Regions from separate parts of the Shewanella sp. W3-18-1 genome, predicted to be linked through region 1. Evidence: predicted binding sites of a transcription regulator. Region 1 holds the regulator's gene; each other region holds the start of a gene.
What was found. The regulator LexA, encoded in region 1, represses DNA repair genes until DNA is damaged. The targets are predictions, from matches to a motif close to TACTGTATNNNNATACAGTA.
Positions count from the first base shown of each region.

Region 2: the regulator LexA is predicted to act here: its motif matches at 1,983-2,002, upstream of recA (recombinase RecA).
Region 3: the regulator LexA is predicted to act here: its motif matches at 2,547-2,566, upstream of SPUTW3181_RS09405 (YebG family protein).

Region 1 covers NC_008750.1:160,918-165,209, reverse strand. Annotated here, with positions in the region: gene plsB (glycerol-3-phosphate 1-O-acyltransferase PlsB) at 1-1,985, opposite strand, end outside; gene lexA (transcriptional repressor LexA) at 2,336-2,956, shown strand; gene SPUTW3181_RS00700 (cell division inhibitor SulA) at 2,953-3,465, shown strand; gene coxB (cytochrome c oxidase subunit II) at 3,861-4,292, shown strand, end outside.
Region 2 covers NC_008750.1:1,436,843-1,441,134, forward strand. Annotated here, with positions in the region: gene mutS (DNA mismatch repair protein MutS) at 1-1,728, opposite strand, end outside; gene recA (recombinase RecA) at 2,112-3,185, shown strand; gene SPUTW3181_RS06520 (regulatory protein RecX) at 3,203-3,673, shown strand; gene alaS (alanine--tRNA ligase) at 4,014-4,292, shown strand, end outside.
Region 3 covers NC_008750.1:2,074,192-2,078,483, reverse strand. Annotated here, with positions in the region: gene prc (carboxy terminal-processing peptidase) at 1-810, opposite strand, end outside; gene proQ (RNA chaperone ProQ) at 839-1,477, opposite strand; gene SPUTW3181_RS09410 (GAF domain-containing protein) at 1,760-2,218, opposite strand; gene SPUTW3181_RS09405 (YebG family protein) at 2,237-2,536, opposite strand; gene SPUTW3181_RS09400 (paraquat-inducible protein A) at 2,744-3,376, shown strand; gene SPUTW3181_RS09395 (paraquat-inducible protein A) at 3,378-3,995, shown strand; gene SPUTW3181_RS09390 (MlaD family protein) at 3,982-4,292, shown strand, end outside.

The DNA.
Region 1 (4,292 bases):
TCCTTAATTCCCATAAACAGCTCAGCCTTTAGCAACGGATAAAAGTCATTCACGATTGCCACAATTTGCTGTCGCTGACTTTGCTCATTATGGGTCAAACAACTCGCAATAAGAGAAGGAATAATAAATAAGTGGATAATATTATTGCGATAATAGGTCATCGAAATGGCCTGATTAGCATCGATAGACACTATCTCACCTAAAGGATCACTGGATACTGAAAACTTATTTAAATCAATACCCTGCTGAACAAGATGCTTACCATCACCTTCCGCGACAGAAGTAAAAGAGGTATAAGGCACCCGCTTCAGCAGCGTGAGGTACAAATCTAACTGACGTTCTAACAAACAACGCTCAAGCGCATTTTGCTCAGAAGCCAATAAAGCTAAACTGGTGAGCGTGACGGAACTGGCCGCTGCCGCATCATTAATACGTGTCATCACCCGATTTGCTAACACGTTAACCGCTGGAGTTAACCAAGTTGGCTTTTGTTCAGGATCATCGGCAAGCTCTGCGCGCCAGTTAGGTGCCATTTCGTTTAAAAAGGTTTGCAGGGTAATCGGCTCTCCAAAGTTCACATAACCTTGACCAAAATTACCTAACTTGCGAATAGCTCCAAAAACTTGCCAAACGGATTCTTTTTGTTTTTTCTTGCCACTTAACTCTTTGTGATACGTGGCGACTTCCATCACATGGTCATAACCTAAATATACGGGAACCAAAGTAACTGGGCGCTCAATTCCGCGCAGCACGCTGTTCATTGTCATTGCTATCATGCCCGTTTTGGGCGCTAACAAACGCCCCGTACGAGACCGACCGCCCTCAGAGAAATACTCCACCGAATAGCCCTTGGCAAACAGTTGATCTAAATATTCACGAAAGACTGCGGTATAAAGCTTATTACCATTAAAACTACGACGGATAAAGAACGCGCCACCACGGCGGAACAATGGTCCCGCGGGCCAAAAGTTAAGGTTTATCCCTGCTGCAATATGCGGCGGCACCATACCTTGGTAATACAAAATGTAGGATAGCAATAGATAATCCATATGACTTCGATGACAAGGCACATAGACAATTTCGTGACCATCATGGTGTAACTGACGAATATGTTCGGCACCTTTAATATTGATGCCACTGTAGAGCTTATTCCATAACCAGGTTAAAAAACGCTCGGCAATGCGCACTAAACTATCTGAATAATTTGCTGCTATTTCATCAAGATACTCAATTGCAGTTTCACGAGATTGAGTTTCAGAAATCTTTTTGCTCACAGCCTCTTCTTGAATCGCCTTACGTAATGACTCCGATTTGAGCAACGAATCAAATAATGCCTGACGATTTGGCAGTAAAGGACCCGTCATCACCTTACGTTGGCGGCGAAAATGCACCCGTGCCACACGCGCTAATTTATGGGCTATCCCCATATCAGTACCGTGTTCATCTGCCATATAACGCAGTGAAACTGCATTCGAAAACTGTACAAAATTATGACGGCCTAGAAACAAAATCATGAAGCACTTACGTAGCCAAGTTGGATTTTCACGCTCCAACACAGCCGCTTTCATCGTATCGTCTTCTTTACCTGGAGTACGTCCCCAATAAAGACTCACTGGCACTAACTGAATATCAAGCTCCGGGCGCTCCTTATGAACAGCCAAGAGACGCATAAAACACTCAAGGAATGGCTCGTTACCCGCACGTTCACCAAACAAAGGTTTACGTCCTTGAAGGCAAACAACCCGTGGCGCAACAACACCGTTAACAACTAAAGGTTCGTAGGGGCTTGGCAAGCCTAATTTTTCGGTGACTTCACTTAGTGCCGCAATGTCACTCAGCGATTCTGTTTTCATGACATAAGCAAGTGGTCTGGAGGTATCCAGATTCAGATCGGCAAAAGGATCCTGAGGCACCACAATAGTGTGGACTAAGTGTTTTTGGATCCAACGTAATGATTTCAACCAAAGAGAGTCTTGTTTAGGCATTATTCTTATGCAATTAAGTACGTTTACTAGCCCAATAGAATACCAGACTCTGGGGAGTATTCGCTAATTCTCTCCTATATATCCCTAAATCGCCCTAACATCAGGCGTTTTATAAGCCTATAAAACAATATATGCATCCCATCGGGATAAAATAAATACTCTTAAAAAATTAAACACTTAAAATTAAATAAGAAAATATAAAACGCCTTATCTTCCATAAAAACTCAACCAATAGATCAGGCTGAGATTTGCCGATTTAAAACACTTTACGATCTAAAAATGGTTAATACTTGCACTACAAACAATACTGTATATACTAACAGTAACTGTATAGAAAAACAGGAACAGCCATGAGACCCTTAACGCCACGCCAAGCTGAAATTTTAGAGCTAATTAAACGTAATATTGCCGATACAGGAATGCCACCCACCCGAGCAGAAATTGCCACTCGTTTAGGCTTTAAAAGTGCTAATGCTGCTGAGGAGCACCTCAAAGCTCTCGCCAAAAAAGGCTGTATCGAAATCATGCCAGGTACCTCTCGGGGTATCCGTCTCCCAGCAGAGGAAGAGGTCGTGGTTGAATATGGCCTGCCACTTATAGGCCAAGTAGCCGCTGGTGAGCCAATCTTGGCTCAAGAACATGTTGAACAGTACTATCAAGTTGACCCAAGTATGTTCCACCCTACCGCCGATTTTTTACTGCGAGTAAAAGGTGACAGCATGAAAAACATCGGCATTCTTGAAGGTGATTTGTTAGCGGTGCATAAAGTACAACAAGCGAGAAATGGTCAAGTAGTTGTTGCAAGAGTCGACGATGATGTCACGGTTAAACGCTTCGAAAAAAAAGGCAACTTAGTCTATCTATACGCAGAAAATGAAGACTACTCACCAATTAAAGTGGATTTAAGTTGTCAAAGTTTAACAATTGAAGGACTCGCTGTTGGTGTGATCCGTAATGGAGATTGGCTATGAGTAACCTATTAGGCAATGCCCCACGTCATCCGGGGTTGTGGCTCGACAACATTCGAGAGCCTGATGCAAACTGGCAGTATGCACCGATCAGCTGTGTGCCTACACAGACTCAAGGCCGTACTGAGTTAATCCAGCTCAGTACGCAGCTCGCACAACTCAGTCAACAGGGGCGTTGGGTTGTACTCATCAATCCACCAAGTATTGGCTATAAACAGTTACTCACATCAGCAGGTGTGCGCATGGATCGTATATTACTCGTTCATGCAAAAGATGAGGTAGAAACCCTATGGGCGATGGAGAAAGCCTTAACAAGTGGTACGTCCAGTGCAGTCATTACTTGGACGACCTCACTCGATGCCCGTGATAATCGACGCTTACAAATTGTGGCAAAAAGTGCCAGAGCGATGGGTATTGTATTAGAGGAAGTAAATAACCACTTACAGGATAAGGTCCGCCTTGAGCAACATACACACTTTAAGCAAGCCACTTTTTTTAGCCCTGTTCATTAGTTTTACAAAAGATTTTTTAGCCGTGAAAGCCGCCTCACATATGAATGTGAGGCTTTTTTTTAGCAATTTTTCAGACAATTAGAAAAATAAGTGATCTTGATCAATATTTAAACAGCAAGTATGGTTGATTAAGCTGGTGACTCTATATCTCTGGCGATGGTAAAAACCGAGCTGTTATCCCAGCCAATTTTCCATCAATAATTAAAATGACAGATTTTTTCAGTAGTATGTGCCAGCGTGGCGAATTAACAGCAGTAACAGTACAAAAGTAAGCCATCAACGCACATTGAAGTCAAAAACGCTTTTTTGGGAACTGAAGAGTTTGCATAGAGTTGAGACTTACTGTGTGACTCTTCTTTGTAGTTGCAATTTGCAATTAGCAGAGGAGAAGTCTTGTGAAGCAATTGTTGTATTGTTTACTCGTGGTGTTATTCGCACCACCGTTGAACGCAGCGGATTCGCGGTTCAATATGACCACTGGTGTAACCGAGATAAGTGGCAAGGTTTATCACTTGCATATGACTATCTTGTATATCTGCTGTGCTATTGGCCTCGTGGTTTTTGGCGTAATGATTTATGCCATGATAAACCACAGAAAATCCAAAGGCGCAGTTGCCGCCCATTTCCATGAAAGTACCAAAGTTGAAATTGCTTGGACCATATTGCCATTTATTATCCTGATCCTAATGGCCATACCTGCAACCAAAACCTTAATCGCAATGGAAGATACGAGCAATGCTGATATCACCATCAAAGTCACTGGTTCTCAGTGGAAATGGCATTACAGCTACTTCGATCAAGATATTGATTTTTACAGCATACTCTCG
Region 2 (4,292 bases), 1.3 Mb from region 1:
TAGCTGAGGACAGATATATCCTAAAGTTTCAGCGCGTTCGGCAAAATTACTTAATACATCGAGTTCAGCAGCCGCTCTAGCAAAAGCTTGTAACTCATGTAGTTTGGGCAGAATAAGATCGAAAAGCTGTTCCCATAGCTGTTTTTCAAGGGCCAGCGCTTTACCTTGGCTTGAGAGCACTTTTTCTTCGTACTCTTTAAGTTCGGGCGTGATATAACGCTCCATATTTTTAAGCGTTTGGCGTCGTTGATAATTGAGCGGCACTTGTGAAGATTGCAAGCGGCTGACTTCAATATAATAACCATGTACGCGGTTATAGCCGACTTTAAGTGTATTGATGCCAGTACGTTCTTTTTCCCTTGCTTCAAGTTGAACCAAATAGTCGCTGGCCCCCTCACTCAGACCGCGCCATTCATCAAGTTCATTATTGTAGCCTTCGCGGATCACGCCACCATCACGAATAAGCATAGGGGGATTATCAACAATGGCGCGCTCGAGTAGGGCCTGTTCTTCGGGAAATTCACCCAAATATTGACATAGTTTGACGGTATGAGGTGCATTTAGCACGCTTAAGCTTTGTTGTAATTCAGGTAATAAACTCAATGCTTGACGTAGGCGGGCAAAATCCCGTGGTCGAGCAGTACGCAGCGCAAGCCTTGCCATAATACGCTCAATGTCACCCAGTGCCTTAAGCTGTTCATGGAGTGGTTCATGTGTGCCTGTCTTAAGTAATTCATTCACAGCCGTTTGGCGGGCGATAATTTGATTAGGATCCCGTAATGGCTGATGGATCCAGCGCTGCAGCATACGGCTTCCCATTGCTGTCGCAGTATTATCTAATACGGCCGCTAAGGTATTATCACGGCCACCCGCTAGATTTTGGGTGAGTTCCAAGTTACGGCGGGTTGCGGCATCAAGTACTATACTATCCGCTTGATTAAAGCGAATTATGGCATTGATATGGGGCAGGGTAGTACGTTGTGTATCTTTAACATACTGCATTAAGCAACCAGCGGCTTGCAGTGATAGACGCGCATCGCTAATGCCAAAACCATGAAGATCTTTAGTGCCAAATTGTGCAAGTAAAAGTTTGATGCTGGTGTCGTAATCAAATTCCCACTCGGGACGACGACGTTTGCCTTTGAAGTGGCTTAGCAAGCCAAGTTCACCAAAATCTTCACTGTAAAGAATTTCGACTGGATTTGTACGTTGTAATTCGGCTTCTAAGGATTCCTTTGTATCAAGCTCTGCAATCACAAATCGGCCAGAGGAAACATCGAGGGTCGCATAGCCAAATCCAACTTTACCTTGATAAACTGCGGCTAAAAGATTGTCTTGGCGTTCTTGTAACAGGGCTTCATCGGTTAAGGTGCCGGGTGTTACTATGCGTACGACTTTACGCTCAACCGGACCTTTAGCGGTCGCGGGATCGCCAATCTGCTCGCAAATTGCAACAGATTGACCAATTTGAACCAATTTAGCCAAATAACCTTCAACCGCATGATAGGGAATGCCAGCCATTGGGATTGGATCGCCGCCACTCTTTCCGCGGGCAGTCAGGGAGATGCCTAATAACTCAGAAGCACGTTTAGCGTCATCATAGAAGAGTTCATAGAAGTCACCCATTCGATAAAACAGTAGCATATCGTGATGTTCTGCTTTCATCGTCAAATATTGACGCATCATGGGGGTATGTTTTTCTAAATCATCGGTATCAATTACATTCATTAAATCGTTATCGTCCGTTGTGGCTGCCCTAAAAGCGATATCAATCTGTGTGGATATAGCGTAAAACCTTGGAAGTTTGTAGCTATTCCTACTCAAAATAAGTTGCGCCAATCTTAGCAATATTTTACTGACAATTAAGCCACCAAATGTAGATATTCCCTTATTATGATAATTTATTTGCCCAATATTAATGTAAAAGTGCGTAAGTATAAGGAAATTACCCCATTGAAAAATAATTCGTGCACAGGTCTTGATACTGTATGATTGTACAGTATACTAGTCAGCATATTAAGACAGAAAGCCTCGCTTTTTGAATTGCCCGCTTTACTAAATTGAATATCACTTTTTGACAGCCTAGATGCTGCCTAGATGAGGGAACAGGAATGAAGGTCGATCCAAACAAAGAGAAAGCACTCGCAGCGGTATTGAGCCAGATTGAAAAGCAATTTGGTAAAGGTTCTATCATGAAGCTGGGCGAAGATCGCTCTATGGATGTCGAAACCATTTCTACTGGTTCGTTATCTCTAGATGTCGCTTTAGGTGCTGGTGGCTTGCCAATGGGGCGTATTGTTGAGATCTATGGTCCTGAATCATCTGGTAAAACGACACTGACTTTAGAAGTGATTGCCGCTGCGCAGCGTGAAGGTAAAACCTGTGCTTTTATCGATGCAGAACATGCGTTAGACCCAATCTATGCTAAAAAATTGGGCGTAGATATTGATAACCTGCTGTGTTCACAACCGGATACTGGCGAGCAAGCGCTTGAGATTTGTGATGCTTTAACTCGCTCAGGCGCTGTTGACGTTATCGTAGTCGACTCCGTGGCTGCATTAACGCCTAAAGCTGAAATCGAAGGCGAAATTGGTGATTCTCACATGGGCCTAGCGGCGCGTATGATGAGCCAAGCCATGCGTAAACTTGCTGGTAACTTAAAGCAATCTAACACCTTACTTATCTTTATCAACCAAATTCGGATGAAGATTGGTGTGATGTTCGGTAACCCAGAAACGACAACGGGTGGTAACGCACTGAAGTTCTATGCTTCTGTTCGTTTGGATATTCGCCGCACAGGTGCCATTAAAGACGGCGATGAAGTTGTCGGTAACGAAACTCGCGTTAAAGTGGTGAAAAACAAAGTTGCGGCTCCATTTAAGCAAGCTGAGTTCCAAATCCTTTACGGCCAAGGTATTAACCGAACAGGTGAGTTAGTCGACTTAGGTGTAGCCCATAAGCTGATCGAGAAAGCCGGTGCTTGGTACAGCTATAAAGGTGATAAAATTGGCCAAGGTCGTGCAAATGCGGGTAAATATCTGACTGAAAACCCAGCAATTGCCGCCGAAATAGACAAGACATTACGTGAGTTACTGTTAAGTAATCCAAGTGCCCTAGCATCATCTGCATCTGATGATGAAAGCACAGAAGGTAATATTGACTTAGAGACAGGCGAAATATTCTGAGTCAGTCCGCATACCAAATCGCGGTAGCGCTGCTAGCGCGCCGCGATTATTCCCGCCAACAAATTCGTGATAAATTGCTCGATAAAGGTTTCGAACTAAACGATATAGAACCTGTACTCGATGCTTGCGAATCCTCCGGTTTTATTAATGATGCTCGTTATGCCGAACTGTTGGTGCGAAGCCACATCAGTCGAGGCCACGGTGCAATACGCATCCGCCAAGCAATCGCACAGAAAGGCTTATCTAAAGACTGTATTGAAGCCGCTTTGGTTAATTGTGATTGTGACTGGTTTGAGCTAGCAAAAGATAAAGCCACCAAAAAATACGGCATTCCCCGTGTGACAGAAGTGAAGGGCTCTAAAGCTCGGGATCTCATCGCAAAGGAAAAGGCCAAACGAGTGCGTTTTTTAATGGGCCAAGGCTTTAGCTACGATCAAATCAGTTATGCATTAGATTCAGATCCCAATGATCTCGACGAAGATGATTAACGCCCTAATTTAAAAGTGATGATTTGAAGCTAAGGCTGTAAACACTCATCTACTTATCACCTACGGGCTTTGAAGCCTTCTGGTTTCTCGTTGTGCTCACTTGCTTGAAAATTGTCCTTATCGCGACAAACCTACACTGTCTTCAATTATTCCTTATCCTGCCGTTTTGCCTCTAGTGGCTCTGGTGTAGCCTATTCAAGCTAAAATATTAAATTCCTGATGTGTATATCACCAATCAAGACTGGTTGTCTTTCCTTAGTCTGCTTATAATGCTGGGCAAATAGAAATGCGGCTGCCCTATGGTGTAGCTGGTAATGCTTATCCAATTCAGGACGATTTCATGTATCAAACTACAGCAGAGCTTAGAAGTGCTTTCCTCGAATTTTTCCGCAGCCACGGTCATCAGGTTGTGGACAGTAGTTCATTAGTGCCAGGCAACGATCCAACTCTTTTATTTACCAATGCGGGCATGAACCAATTTAAGGACGTGTTTCTTGGCATGGATAAACGCAATTACACGCGTGCGACCACTGCTCAACGTTGTGTACGCGCTGGCGGTAAACATAATGATTTAGATAATGTGGGATATACCGCCCGTCACCATACTTTCTTCGAAATG
Region 3 (4,292 bases), 1.9 Mb from region 1:
AGCAGGCCCGCCCGCAATCAAACTCTTGATCACTGTGTAATCATCTTCAAGCTGCAATTGAGCACCAATACCTTCAAGACTAAGGTTCATTTCCATTTGGAAACGCTCAGCATTGCGTGGCGATAGGTAGCTAGTATGTGGCTCTATGCTACGGGAAAAAGCATTCATCACACCTTGAAATACATCTTCACTGTTTGTTTGAGTGAGACGTTTGATCGCGTTGTTATAGCGCTTTTGTAAAATATCGACGATCTCAGGCCACTTTTTGCCTGTTAACTTAAGATTTAACGCATCATATTTAACACGTTGACGCCACAGTTCATTGATCTCAGCTTGATCCTTAGGCCAAGCAGCATCTTCCCTATCGTATTCGTACACATCAGCCGGAACTGTAAAATCAATTTCTTGATCCAATAATGACAAGGCATAAACAAAGCCTTCATAACGGCGCTTTTGCACTACATCAAACATCTTGTATGCAGGTTCAAGCTCACCGGAAATCAACATGTTATCGAATTGATTAATATAAGGTTTAAAGCTATCTACATCCGCTTGGGTCAATACATTGCGGCGATAATCCAATTGTTGTAGATAGCGATCGAAGATTTGCGCTGAAAACGCATCATCTAAGTTGAATCTGTGGTAATGCGAACGAGTATATAAGTCCGTCACTCTCTTACTGGCAACCTTATGTTGTGCCTCTTGCTTGAGAGTGGGTAACTCGCTGATTTGAATCGTGGGTGGTACGGCCCAAGCCGAAAATCCGACAAAAACAGTGGCAATCGAGATAGCCAAAGTGAGTTTTCGCATCAACAAGTTACTCCGTCTTAATAAATGATTACAGCAGGATATGTTCCGCTCTAACTTTAATCGTTAGACCGCTATCAAGCTGAACATGAATGTCCTCTTTATTAATGTCAGTGATCACGCCGGCTACGGGTGTCATACCTAACTTAACATTAACACGTTGTTTTTTCGCTAAATCAGTCAACTGTGCTTGCACTAAATTGACCACTGGCGCAGCAACTTTAGGTGCTGGTTTAGCAGGACGCTCAGTTTTAGGACGTTGAGGAACGGCCACTTTCTTATGCGCTTTTTTGGCTGCAGCTTTAGGCGTACTAGGTGCTTTTGCCGCACGTTTTGCCTTCGCTTTTTCCTGACTTTCTTTCAACATGGCTTGAGCATGATCAATATGTTCTTGCTCTAACTCACCACAAGGTTCGCCATCGAGGTTAACCCGTTGTGCGCCTGCTTTTACACATTTCAGGTAACGCCAGCTGCTGGTATAACGTCTTAAGGCAACTCGTAGTTGAGTTTTACTGACCTTAGAATCATCAGCCAACCTTTCAGCCAAATCTTGAAACAATCCGATTTTTAATGGCTTAGTTTCACCTTCAGCAATAAAGCACAAAGGAAATGTTTCATACAAATACGCCAAAATTGCATTGGTGTCGGTCAACTTATCTGTTGATTCCATCATTACTTCCACAGTCAAAAAGGGACATCGAATTCGAGGTGATAAAAATCAGCTTCTTACGTGTCGTTTGTCTTCGTTAAGCCCAATATTGAGCCAAGGTACAAATTAGCATTCTCGCCGCATTTTCTAAAGTTAAAAAAGTATAACTTAACCATTTTTTACGGCTTAACACATCAAGCTTATTGATGACATTGGTGTCAAACCGGCTTAATCGATGCTGGCGCATATTATAAGGCGCACGCTAGCGATTGCGACTATGAATTATGTGTTATTGCACGCAAATTAATCAAATAGGCAGTTTTCAAAGCTTTTAACTAACAATTCCAGCCCTTTTTGGTCGTCTTCATCAAAACGATCGAAGCTCGGACTGTCAATATCGAGCACTGCAATAACTTTTCCGTTAGCACGAACTGGCACAACAATTTCAGAATTACTGGCAGAGTCACAGGCGATGTGTCCATCAAATTGGTGTACATCTGCAACCCGTTGCGTCTGATTAGTGTATGCGGCAGTCCCACAGACGCCTTTTCCTAAAGGGATGCGGGTACAAGCCACTTTACCCTGGAACGGGCCTAACACTAATTGCTCACCACGCATAACATAAAACCCAACCCAGTTAAGATCGGTTAAATTATCATTCAGCAAGGCGGAAAAGTTTGCCATTGCCGCCACAACATCATCTTCACCTTCAAGCAAAGCTAACGCTTGACGATTCAGTGACTCATAAAATTGCGATTTCATTATATTTCCTAACCTTGTCTACTCTGCCGCTTCAGCTTTTTTTGCTGTTTTCTTGGTTACCGCTTGATTCGTTGGCGTACTATTAACCTGAACGACGCCTTTAAGCAAGTTCGTCAGCTCATCTTTATTACTAGCAAAATAAAATGCGAGCCGTTCGCTCAGACTTTCATCAATGCCTAATTCAGATTTTTGAATGAAGGGGATCAGGTTATCAGCGATATCGAGCATCTTATCGTAGGCATCGGCCTCCTTTTTCGATGTGAATGTCATCTTTTCAACCCCTTCTCTTACCACGACAAACTGTGTAATAACTGCCATGACTGCCTCGCACTGTTTTTATATACAGTAACCAGAATGACATAGATCGAACTTGTGATGCAAGTGTTCTGATTAATCTGGTATTATCAGGCGGCTTTCATTAGTGAGATAAGCGAGTTTTTCTGACGTTTCAATGTCCAACTGCATATCATTGATGGGTGGACACTTAATTTCTTAGTCATTTTGGGGCTAATTAAATATTTTTATATGCATGAAAACACAGTAGAAAACTCTGTAATCCTCTGTCGTTCCTGCGACTTGGCTATCCGCAAACGCGCCTTACCCTCAGGTGTTAGAGCCCTATGTCCGCGTTGCAGCACTGCACTCTATGATACGCCATATTGCTCAGTAAATGGCATGTTAGCCTTGTGTATTACTGCGCTAGTATTTTATTTTCCAGCTAATTTTTTGCCTGTGCTTGAGATCCATTTCCTCGGCAGCGTGCGTACTACTACCGTGTTTCAAGGTGCATTTGCCGTATTTGAGCAAGGCTACTGGGTGGTAGGTTTAGCGGTATTAGCGGCTGCGGTAATAGGTCCAGGATTATTGATTTTATCCATTCTTACACAGATATTAATTGTCAAATGGGGGCTTTCTATCCCCTTTTGGCGTAACAGTTTAAAACAGTTATTGAAACTTCAAGGCGTGCTTTCTCAACTGACCATGTTAGAAATTTACGTGATTAGCTTTTTAGTTTCATCATTTCAATTATCTGATTTTTCAGATATTTATTTTGGAATGGGTACATTTTGCTTCACAATGTTGTTTCTCGTGACCTTATTTTTACAACGGGAATACGATCTAGAGCATATGTGGACCCTATTGGATGGGCATCGCTAGTATGAAACAGCAAGGTAAGGATATTGGCCTTTGTCTATGCCGTGTGTGCCAACAACTCAACACCACAGGTAGCACTCACTGCCTGCGCTGTGAGGCAGAGTTAAAGGTTCGAGATTACAGTAGCTTGCAAAAAAGTTGGGCGCTACTCATCACGGCGGCAATTTTATTGGTGCCCGCCAATCTATACCCAATCACTATACTGACTAATCAGGGACAAGTGCGCCACGATACGATTTTTTCAGGGATCATCCATTTAGTGCACTCAGATATGATCCCTATCGCCATTATTGTGTTTATCGCGAGTATCTTAGTGCCTTGGATTAAAATCATAGGACTGTCCATTTACCTATGCGCGATCAGTTTTGAGCTTCCGATTTCAAAAAAGAAGTTAATGGTGGGATTTCATGTTATCGAGTGGATTGGCCGTTGGTCTATGCTTGATTTATTCGTAATTTCGCTCACTGTTGCGCTCGTTAATATGGGGCAACTGCTAGACGCTAAGCCCGCACCTGCAGCCACTGCATTTGCATTGGTTATTTTGTTAACTCAGCTCGCTGCAAAAGTTTTAGACACTCGTTTACTCTGGGATCGATTGGACACTCAAGATGACACAAATTGAATCGCCAAAAGTTGTGAAGAAAAAACTCTTTTCGCCCATTTGGCTGCTGCCGATTGTCGCACTCGCGCTCGGTGCTTGGCTTGGCATAAAAAGCATTAAAGAATCGGGGATTGAAATTCAAATTCACTTTCCCAGCGCCACAGGGATTGATGTGGGTAAAACCTTAGTGAAATATCAAGGCCTGACCGTCGGTAAAGTCAAAGACATTGGTATAGATGACGATCTCAAAGGTGTGAATGTCAAAGTGGTAATGGATTATCGCGCTAAGCCATTCTTAAATAAAGAAACCTTATTTTG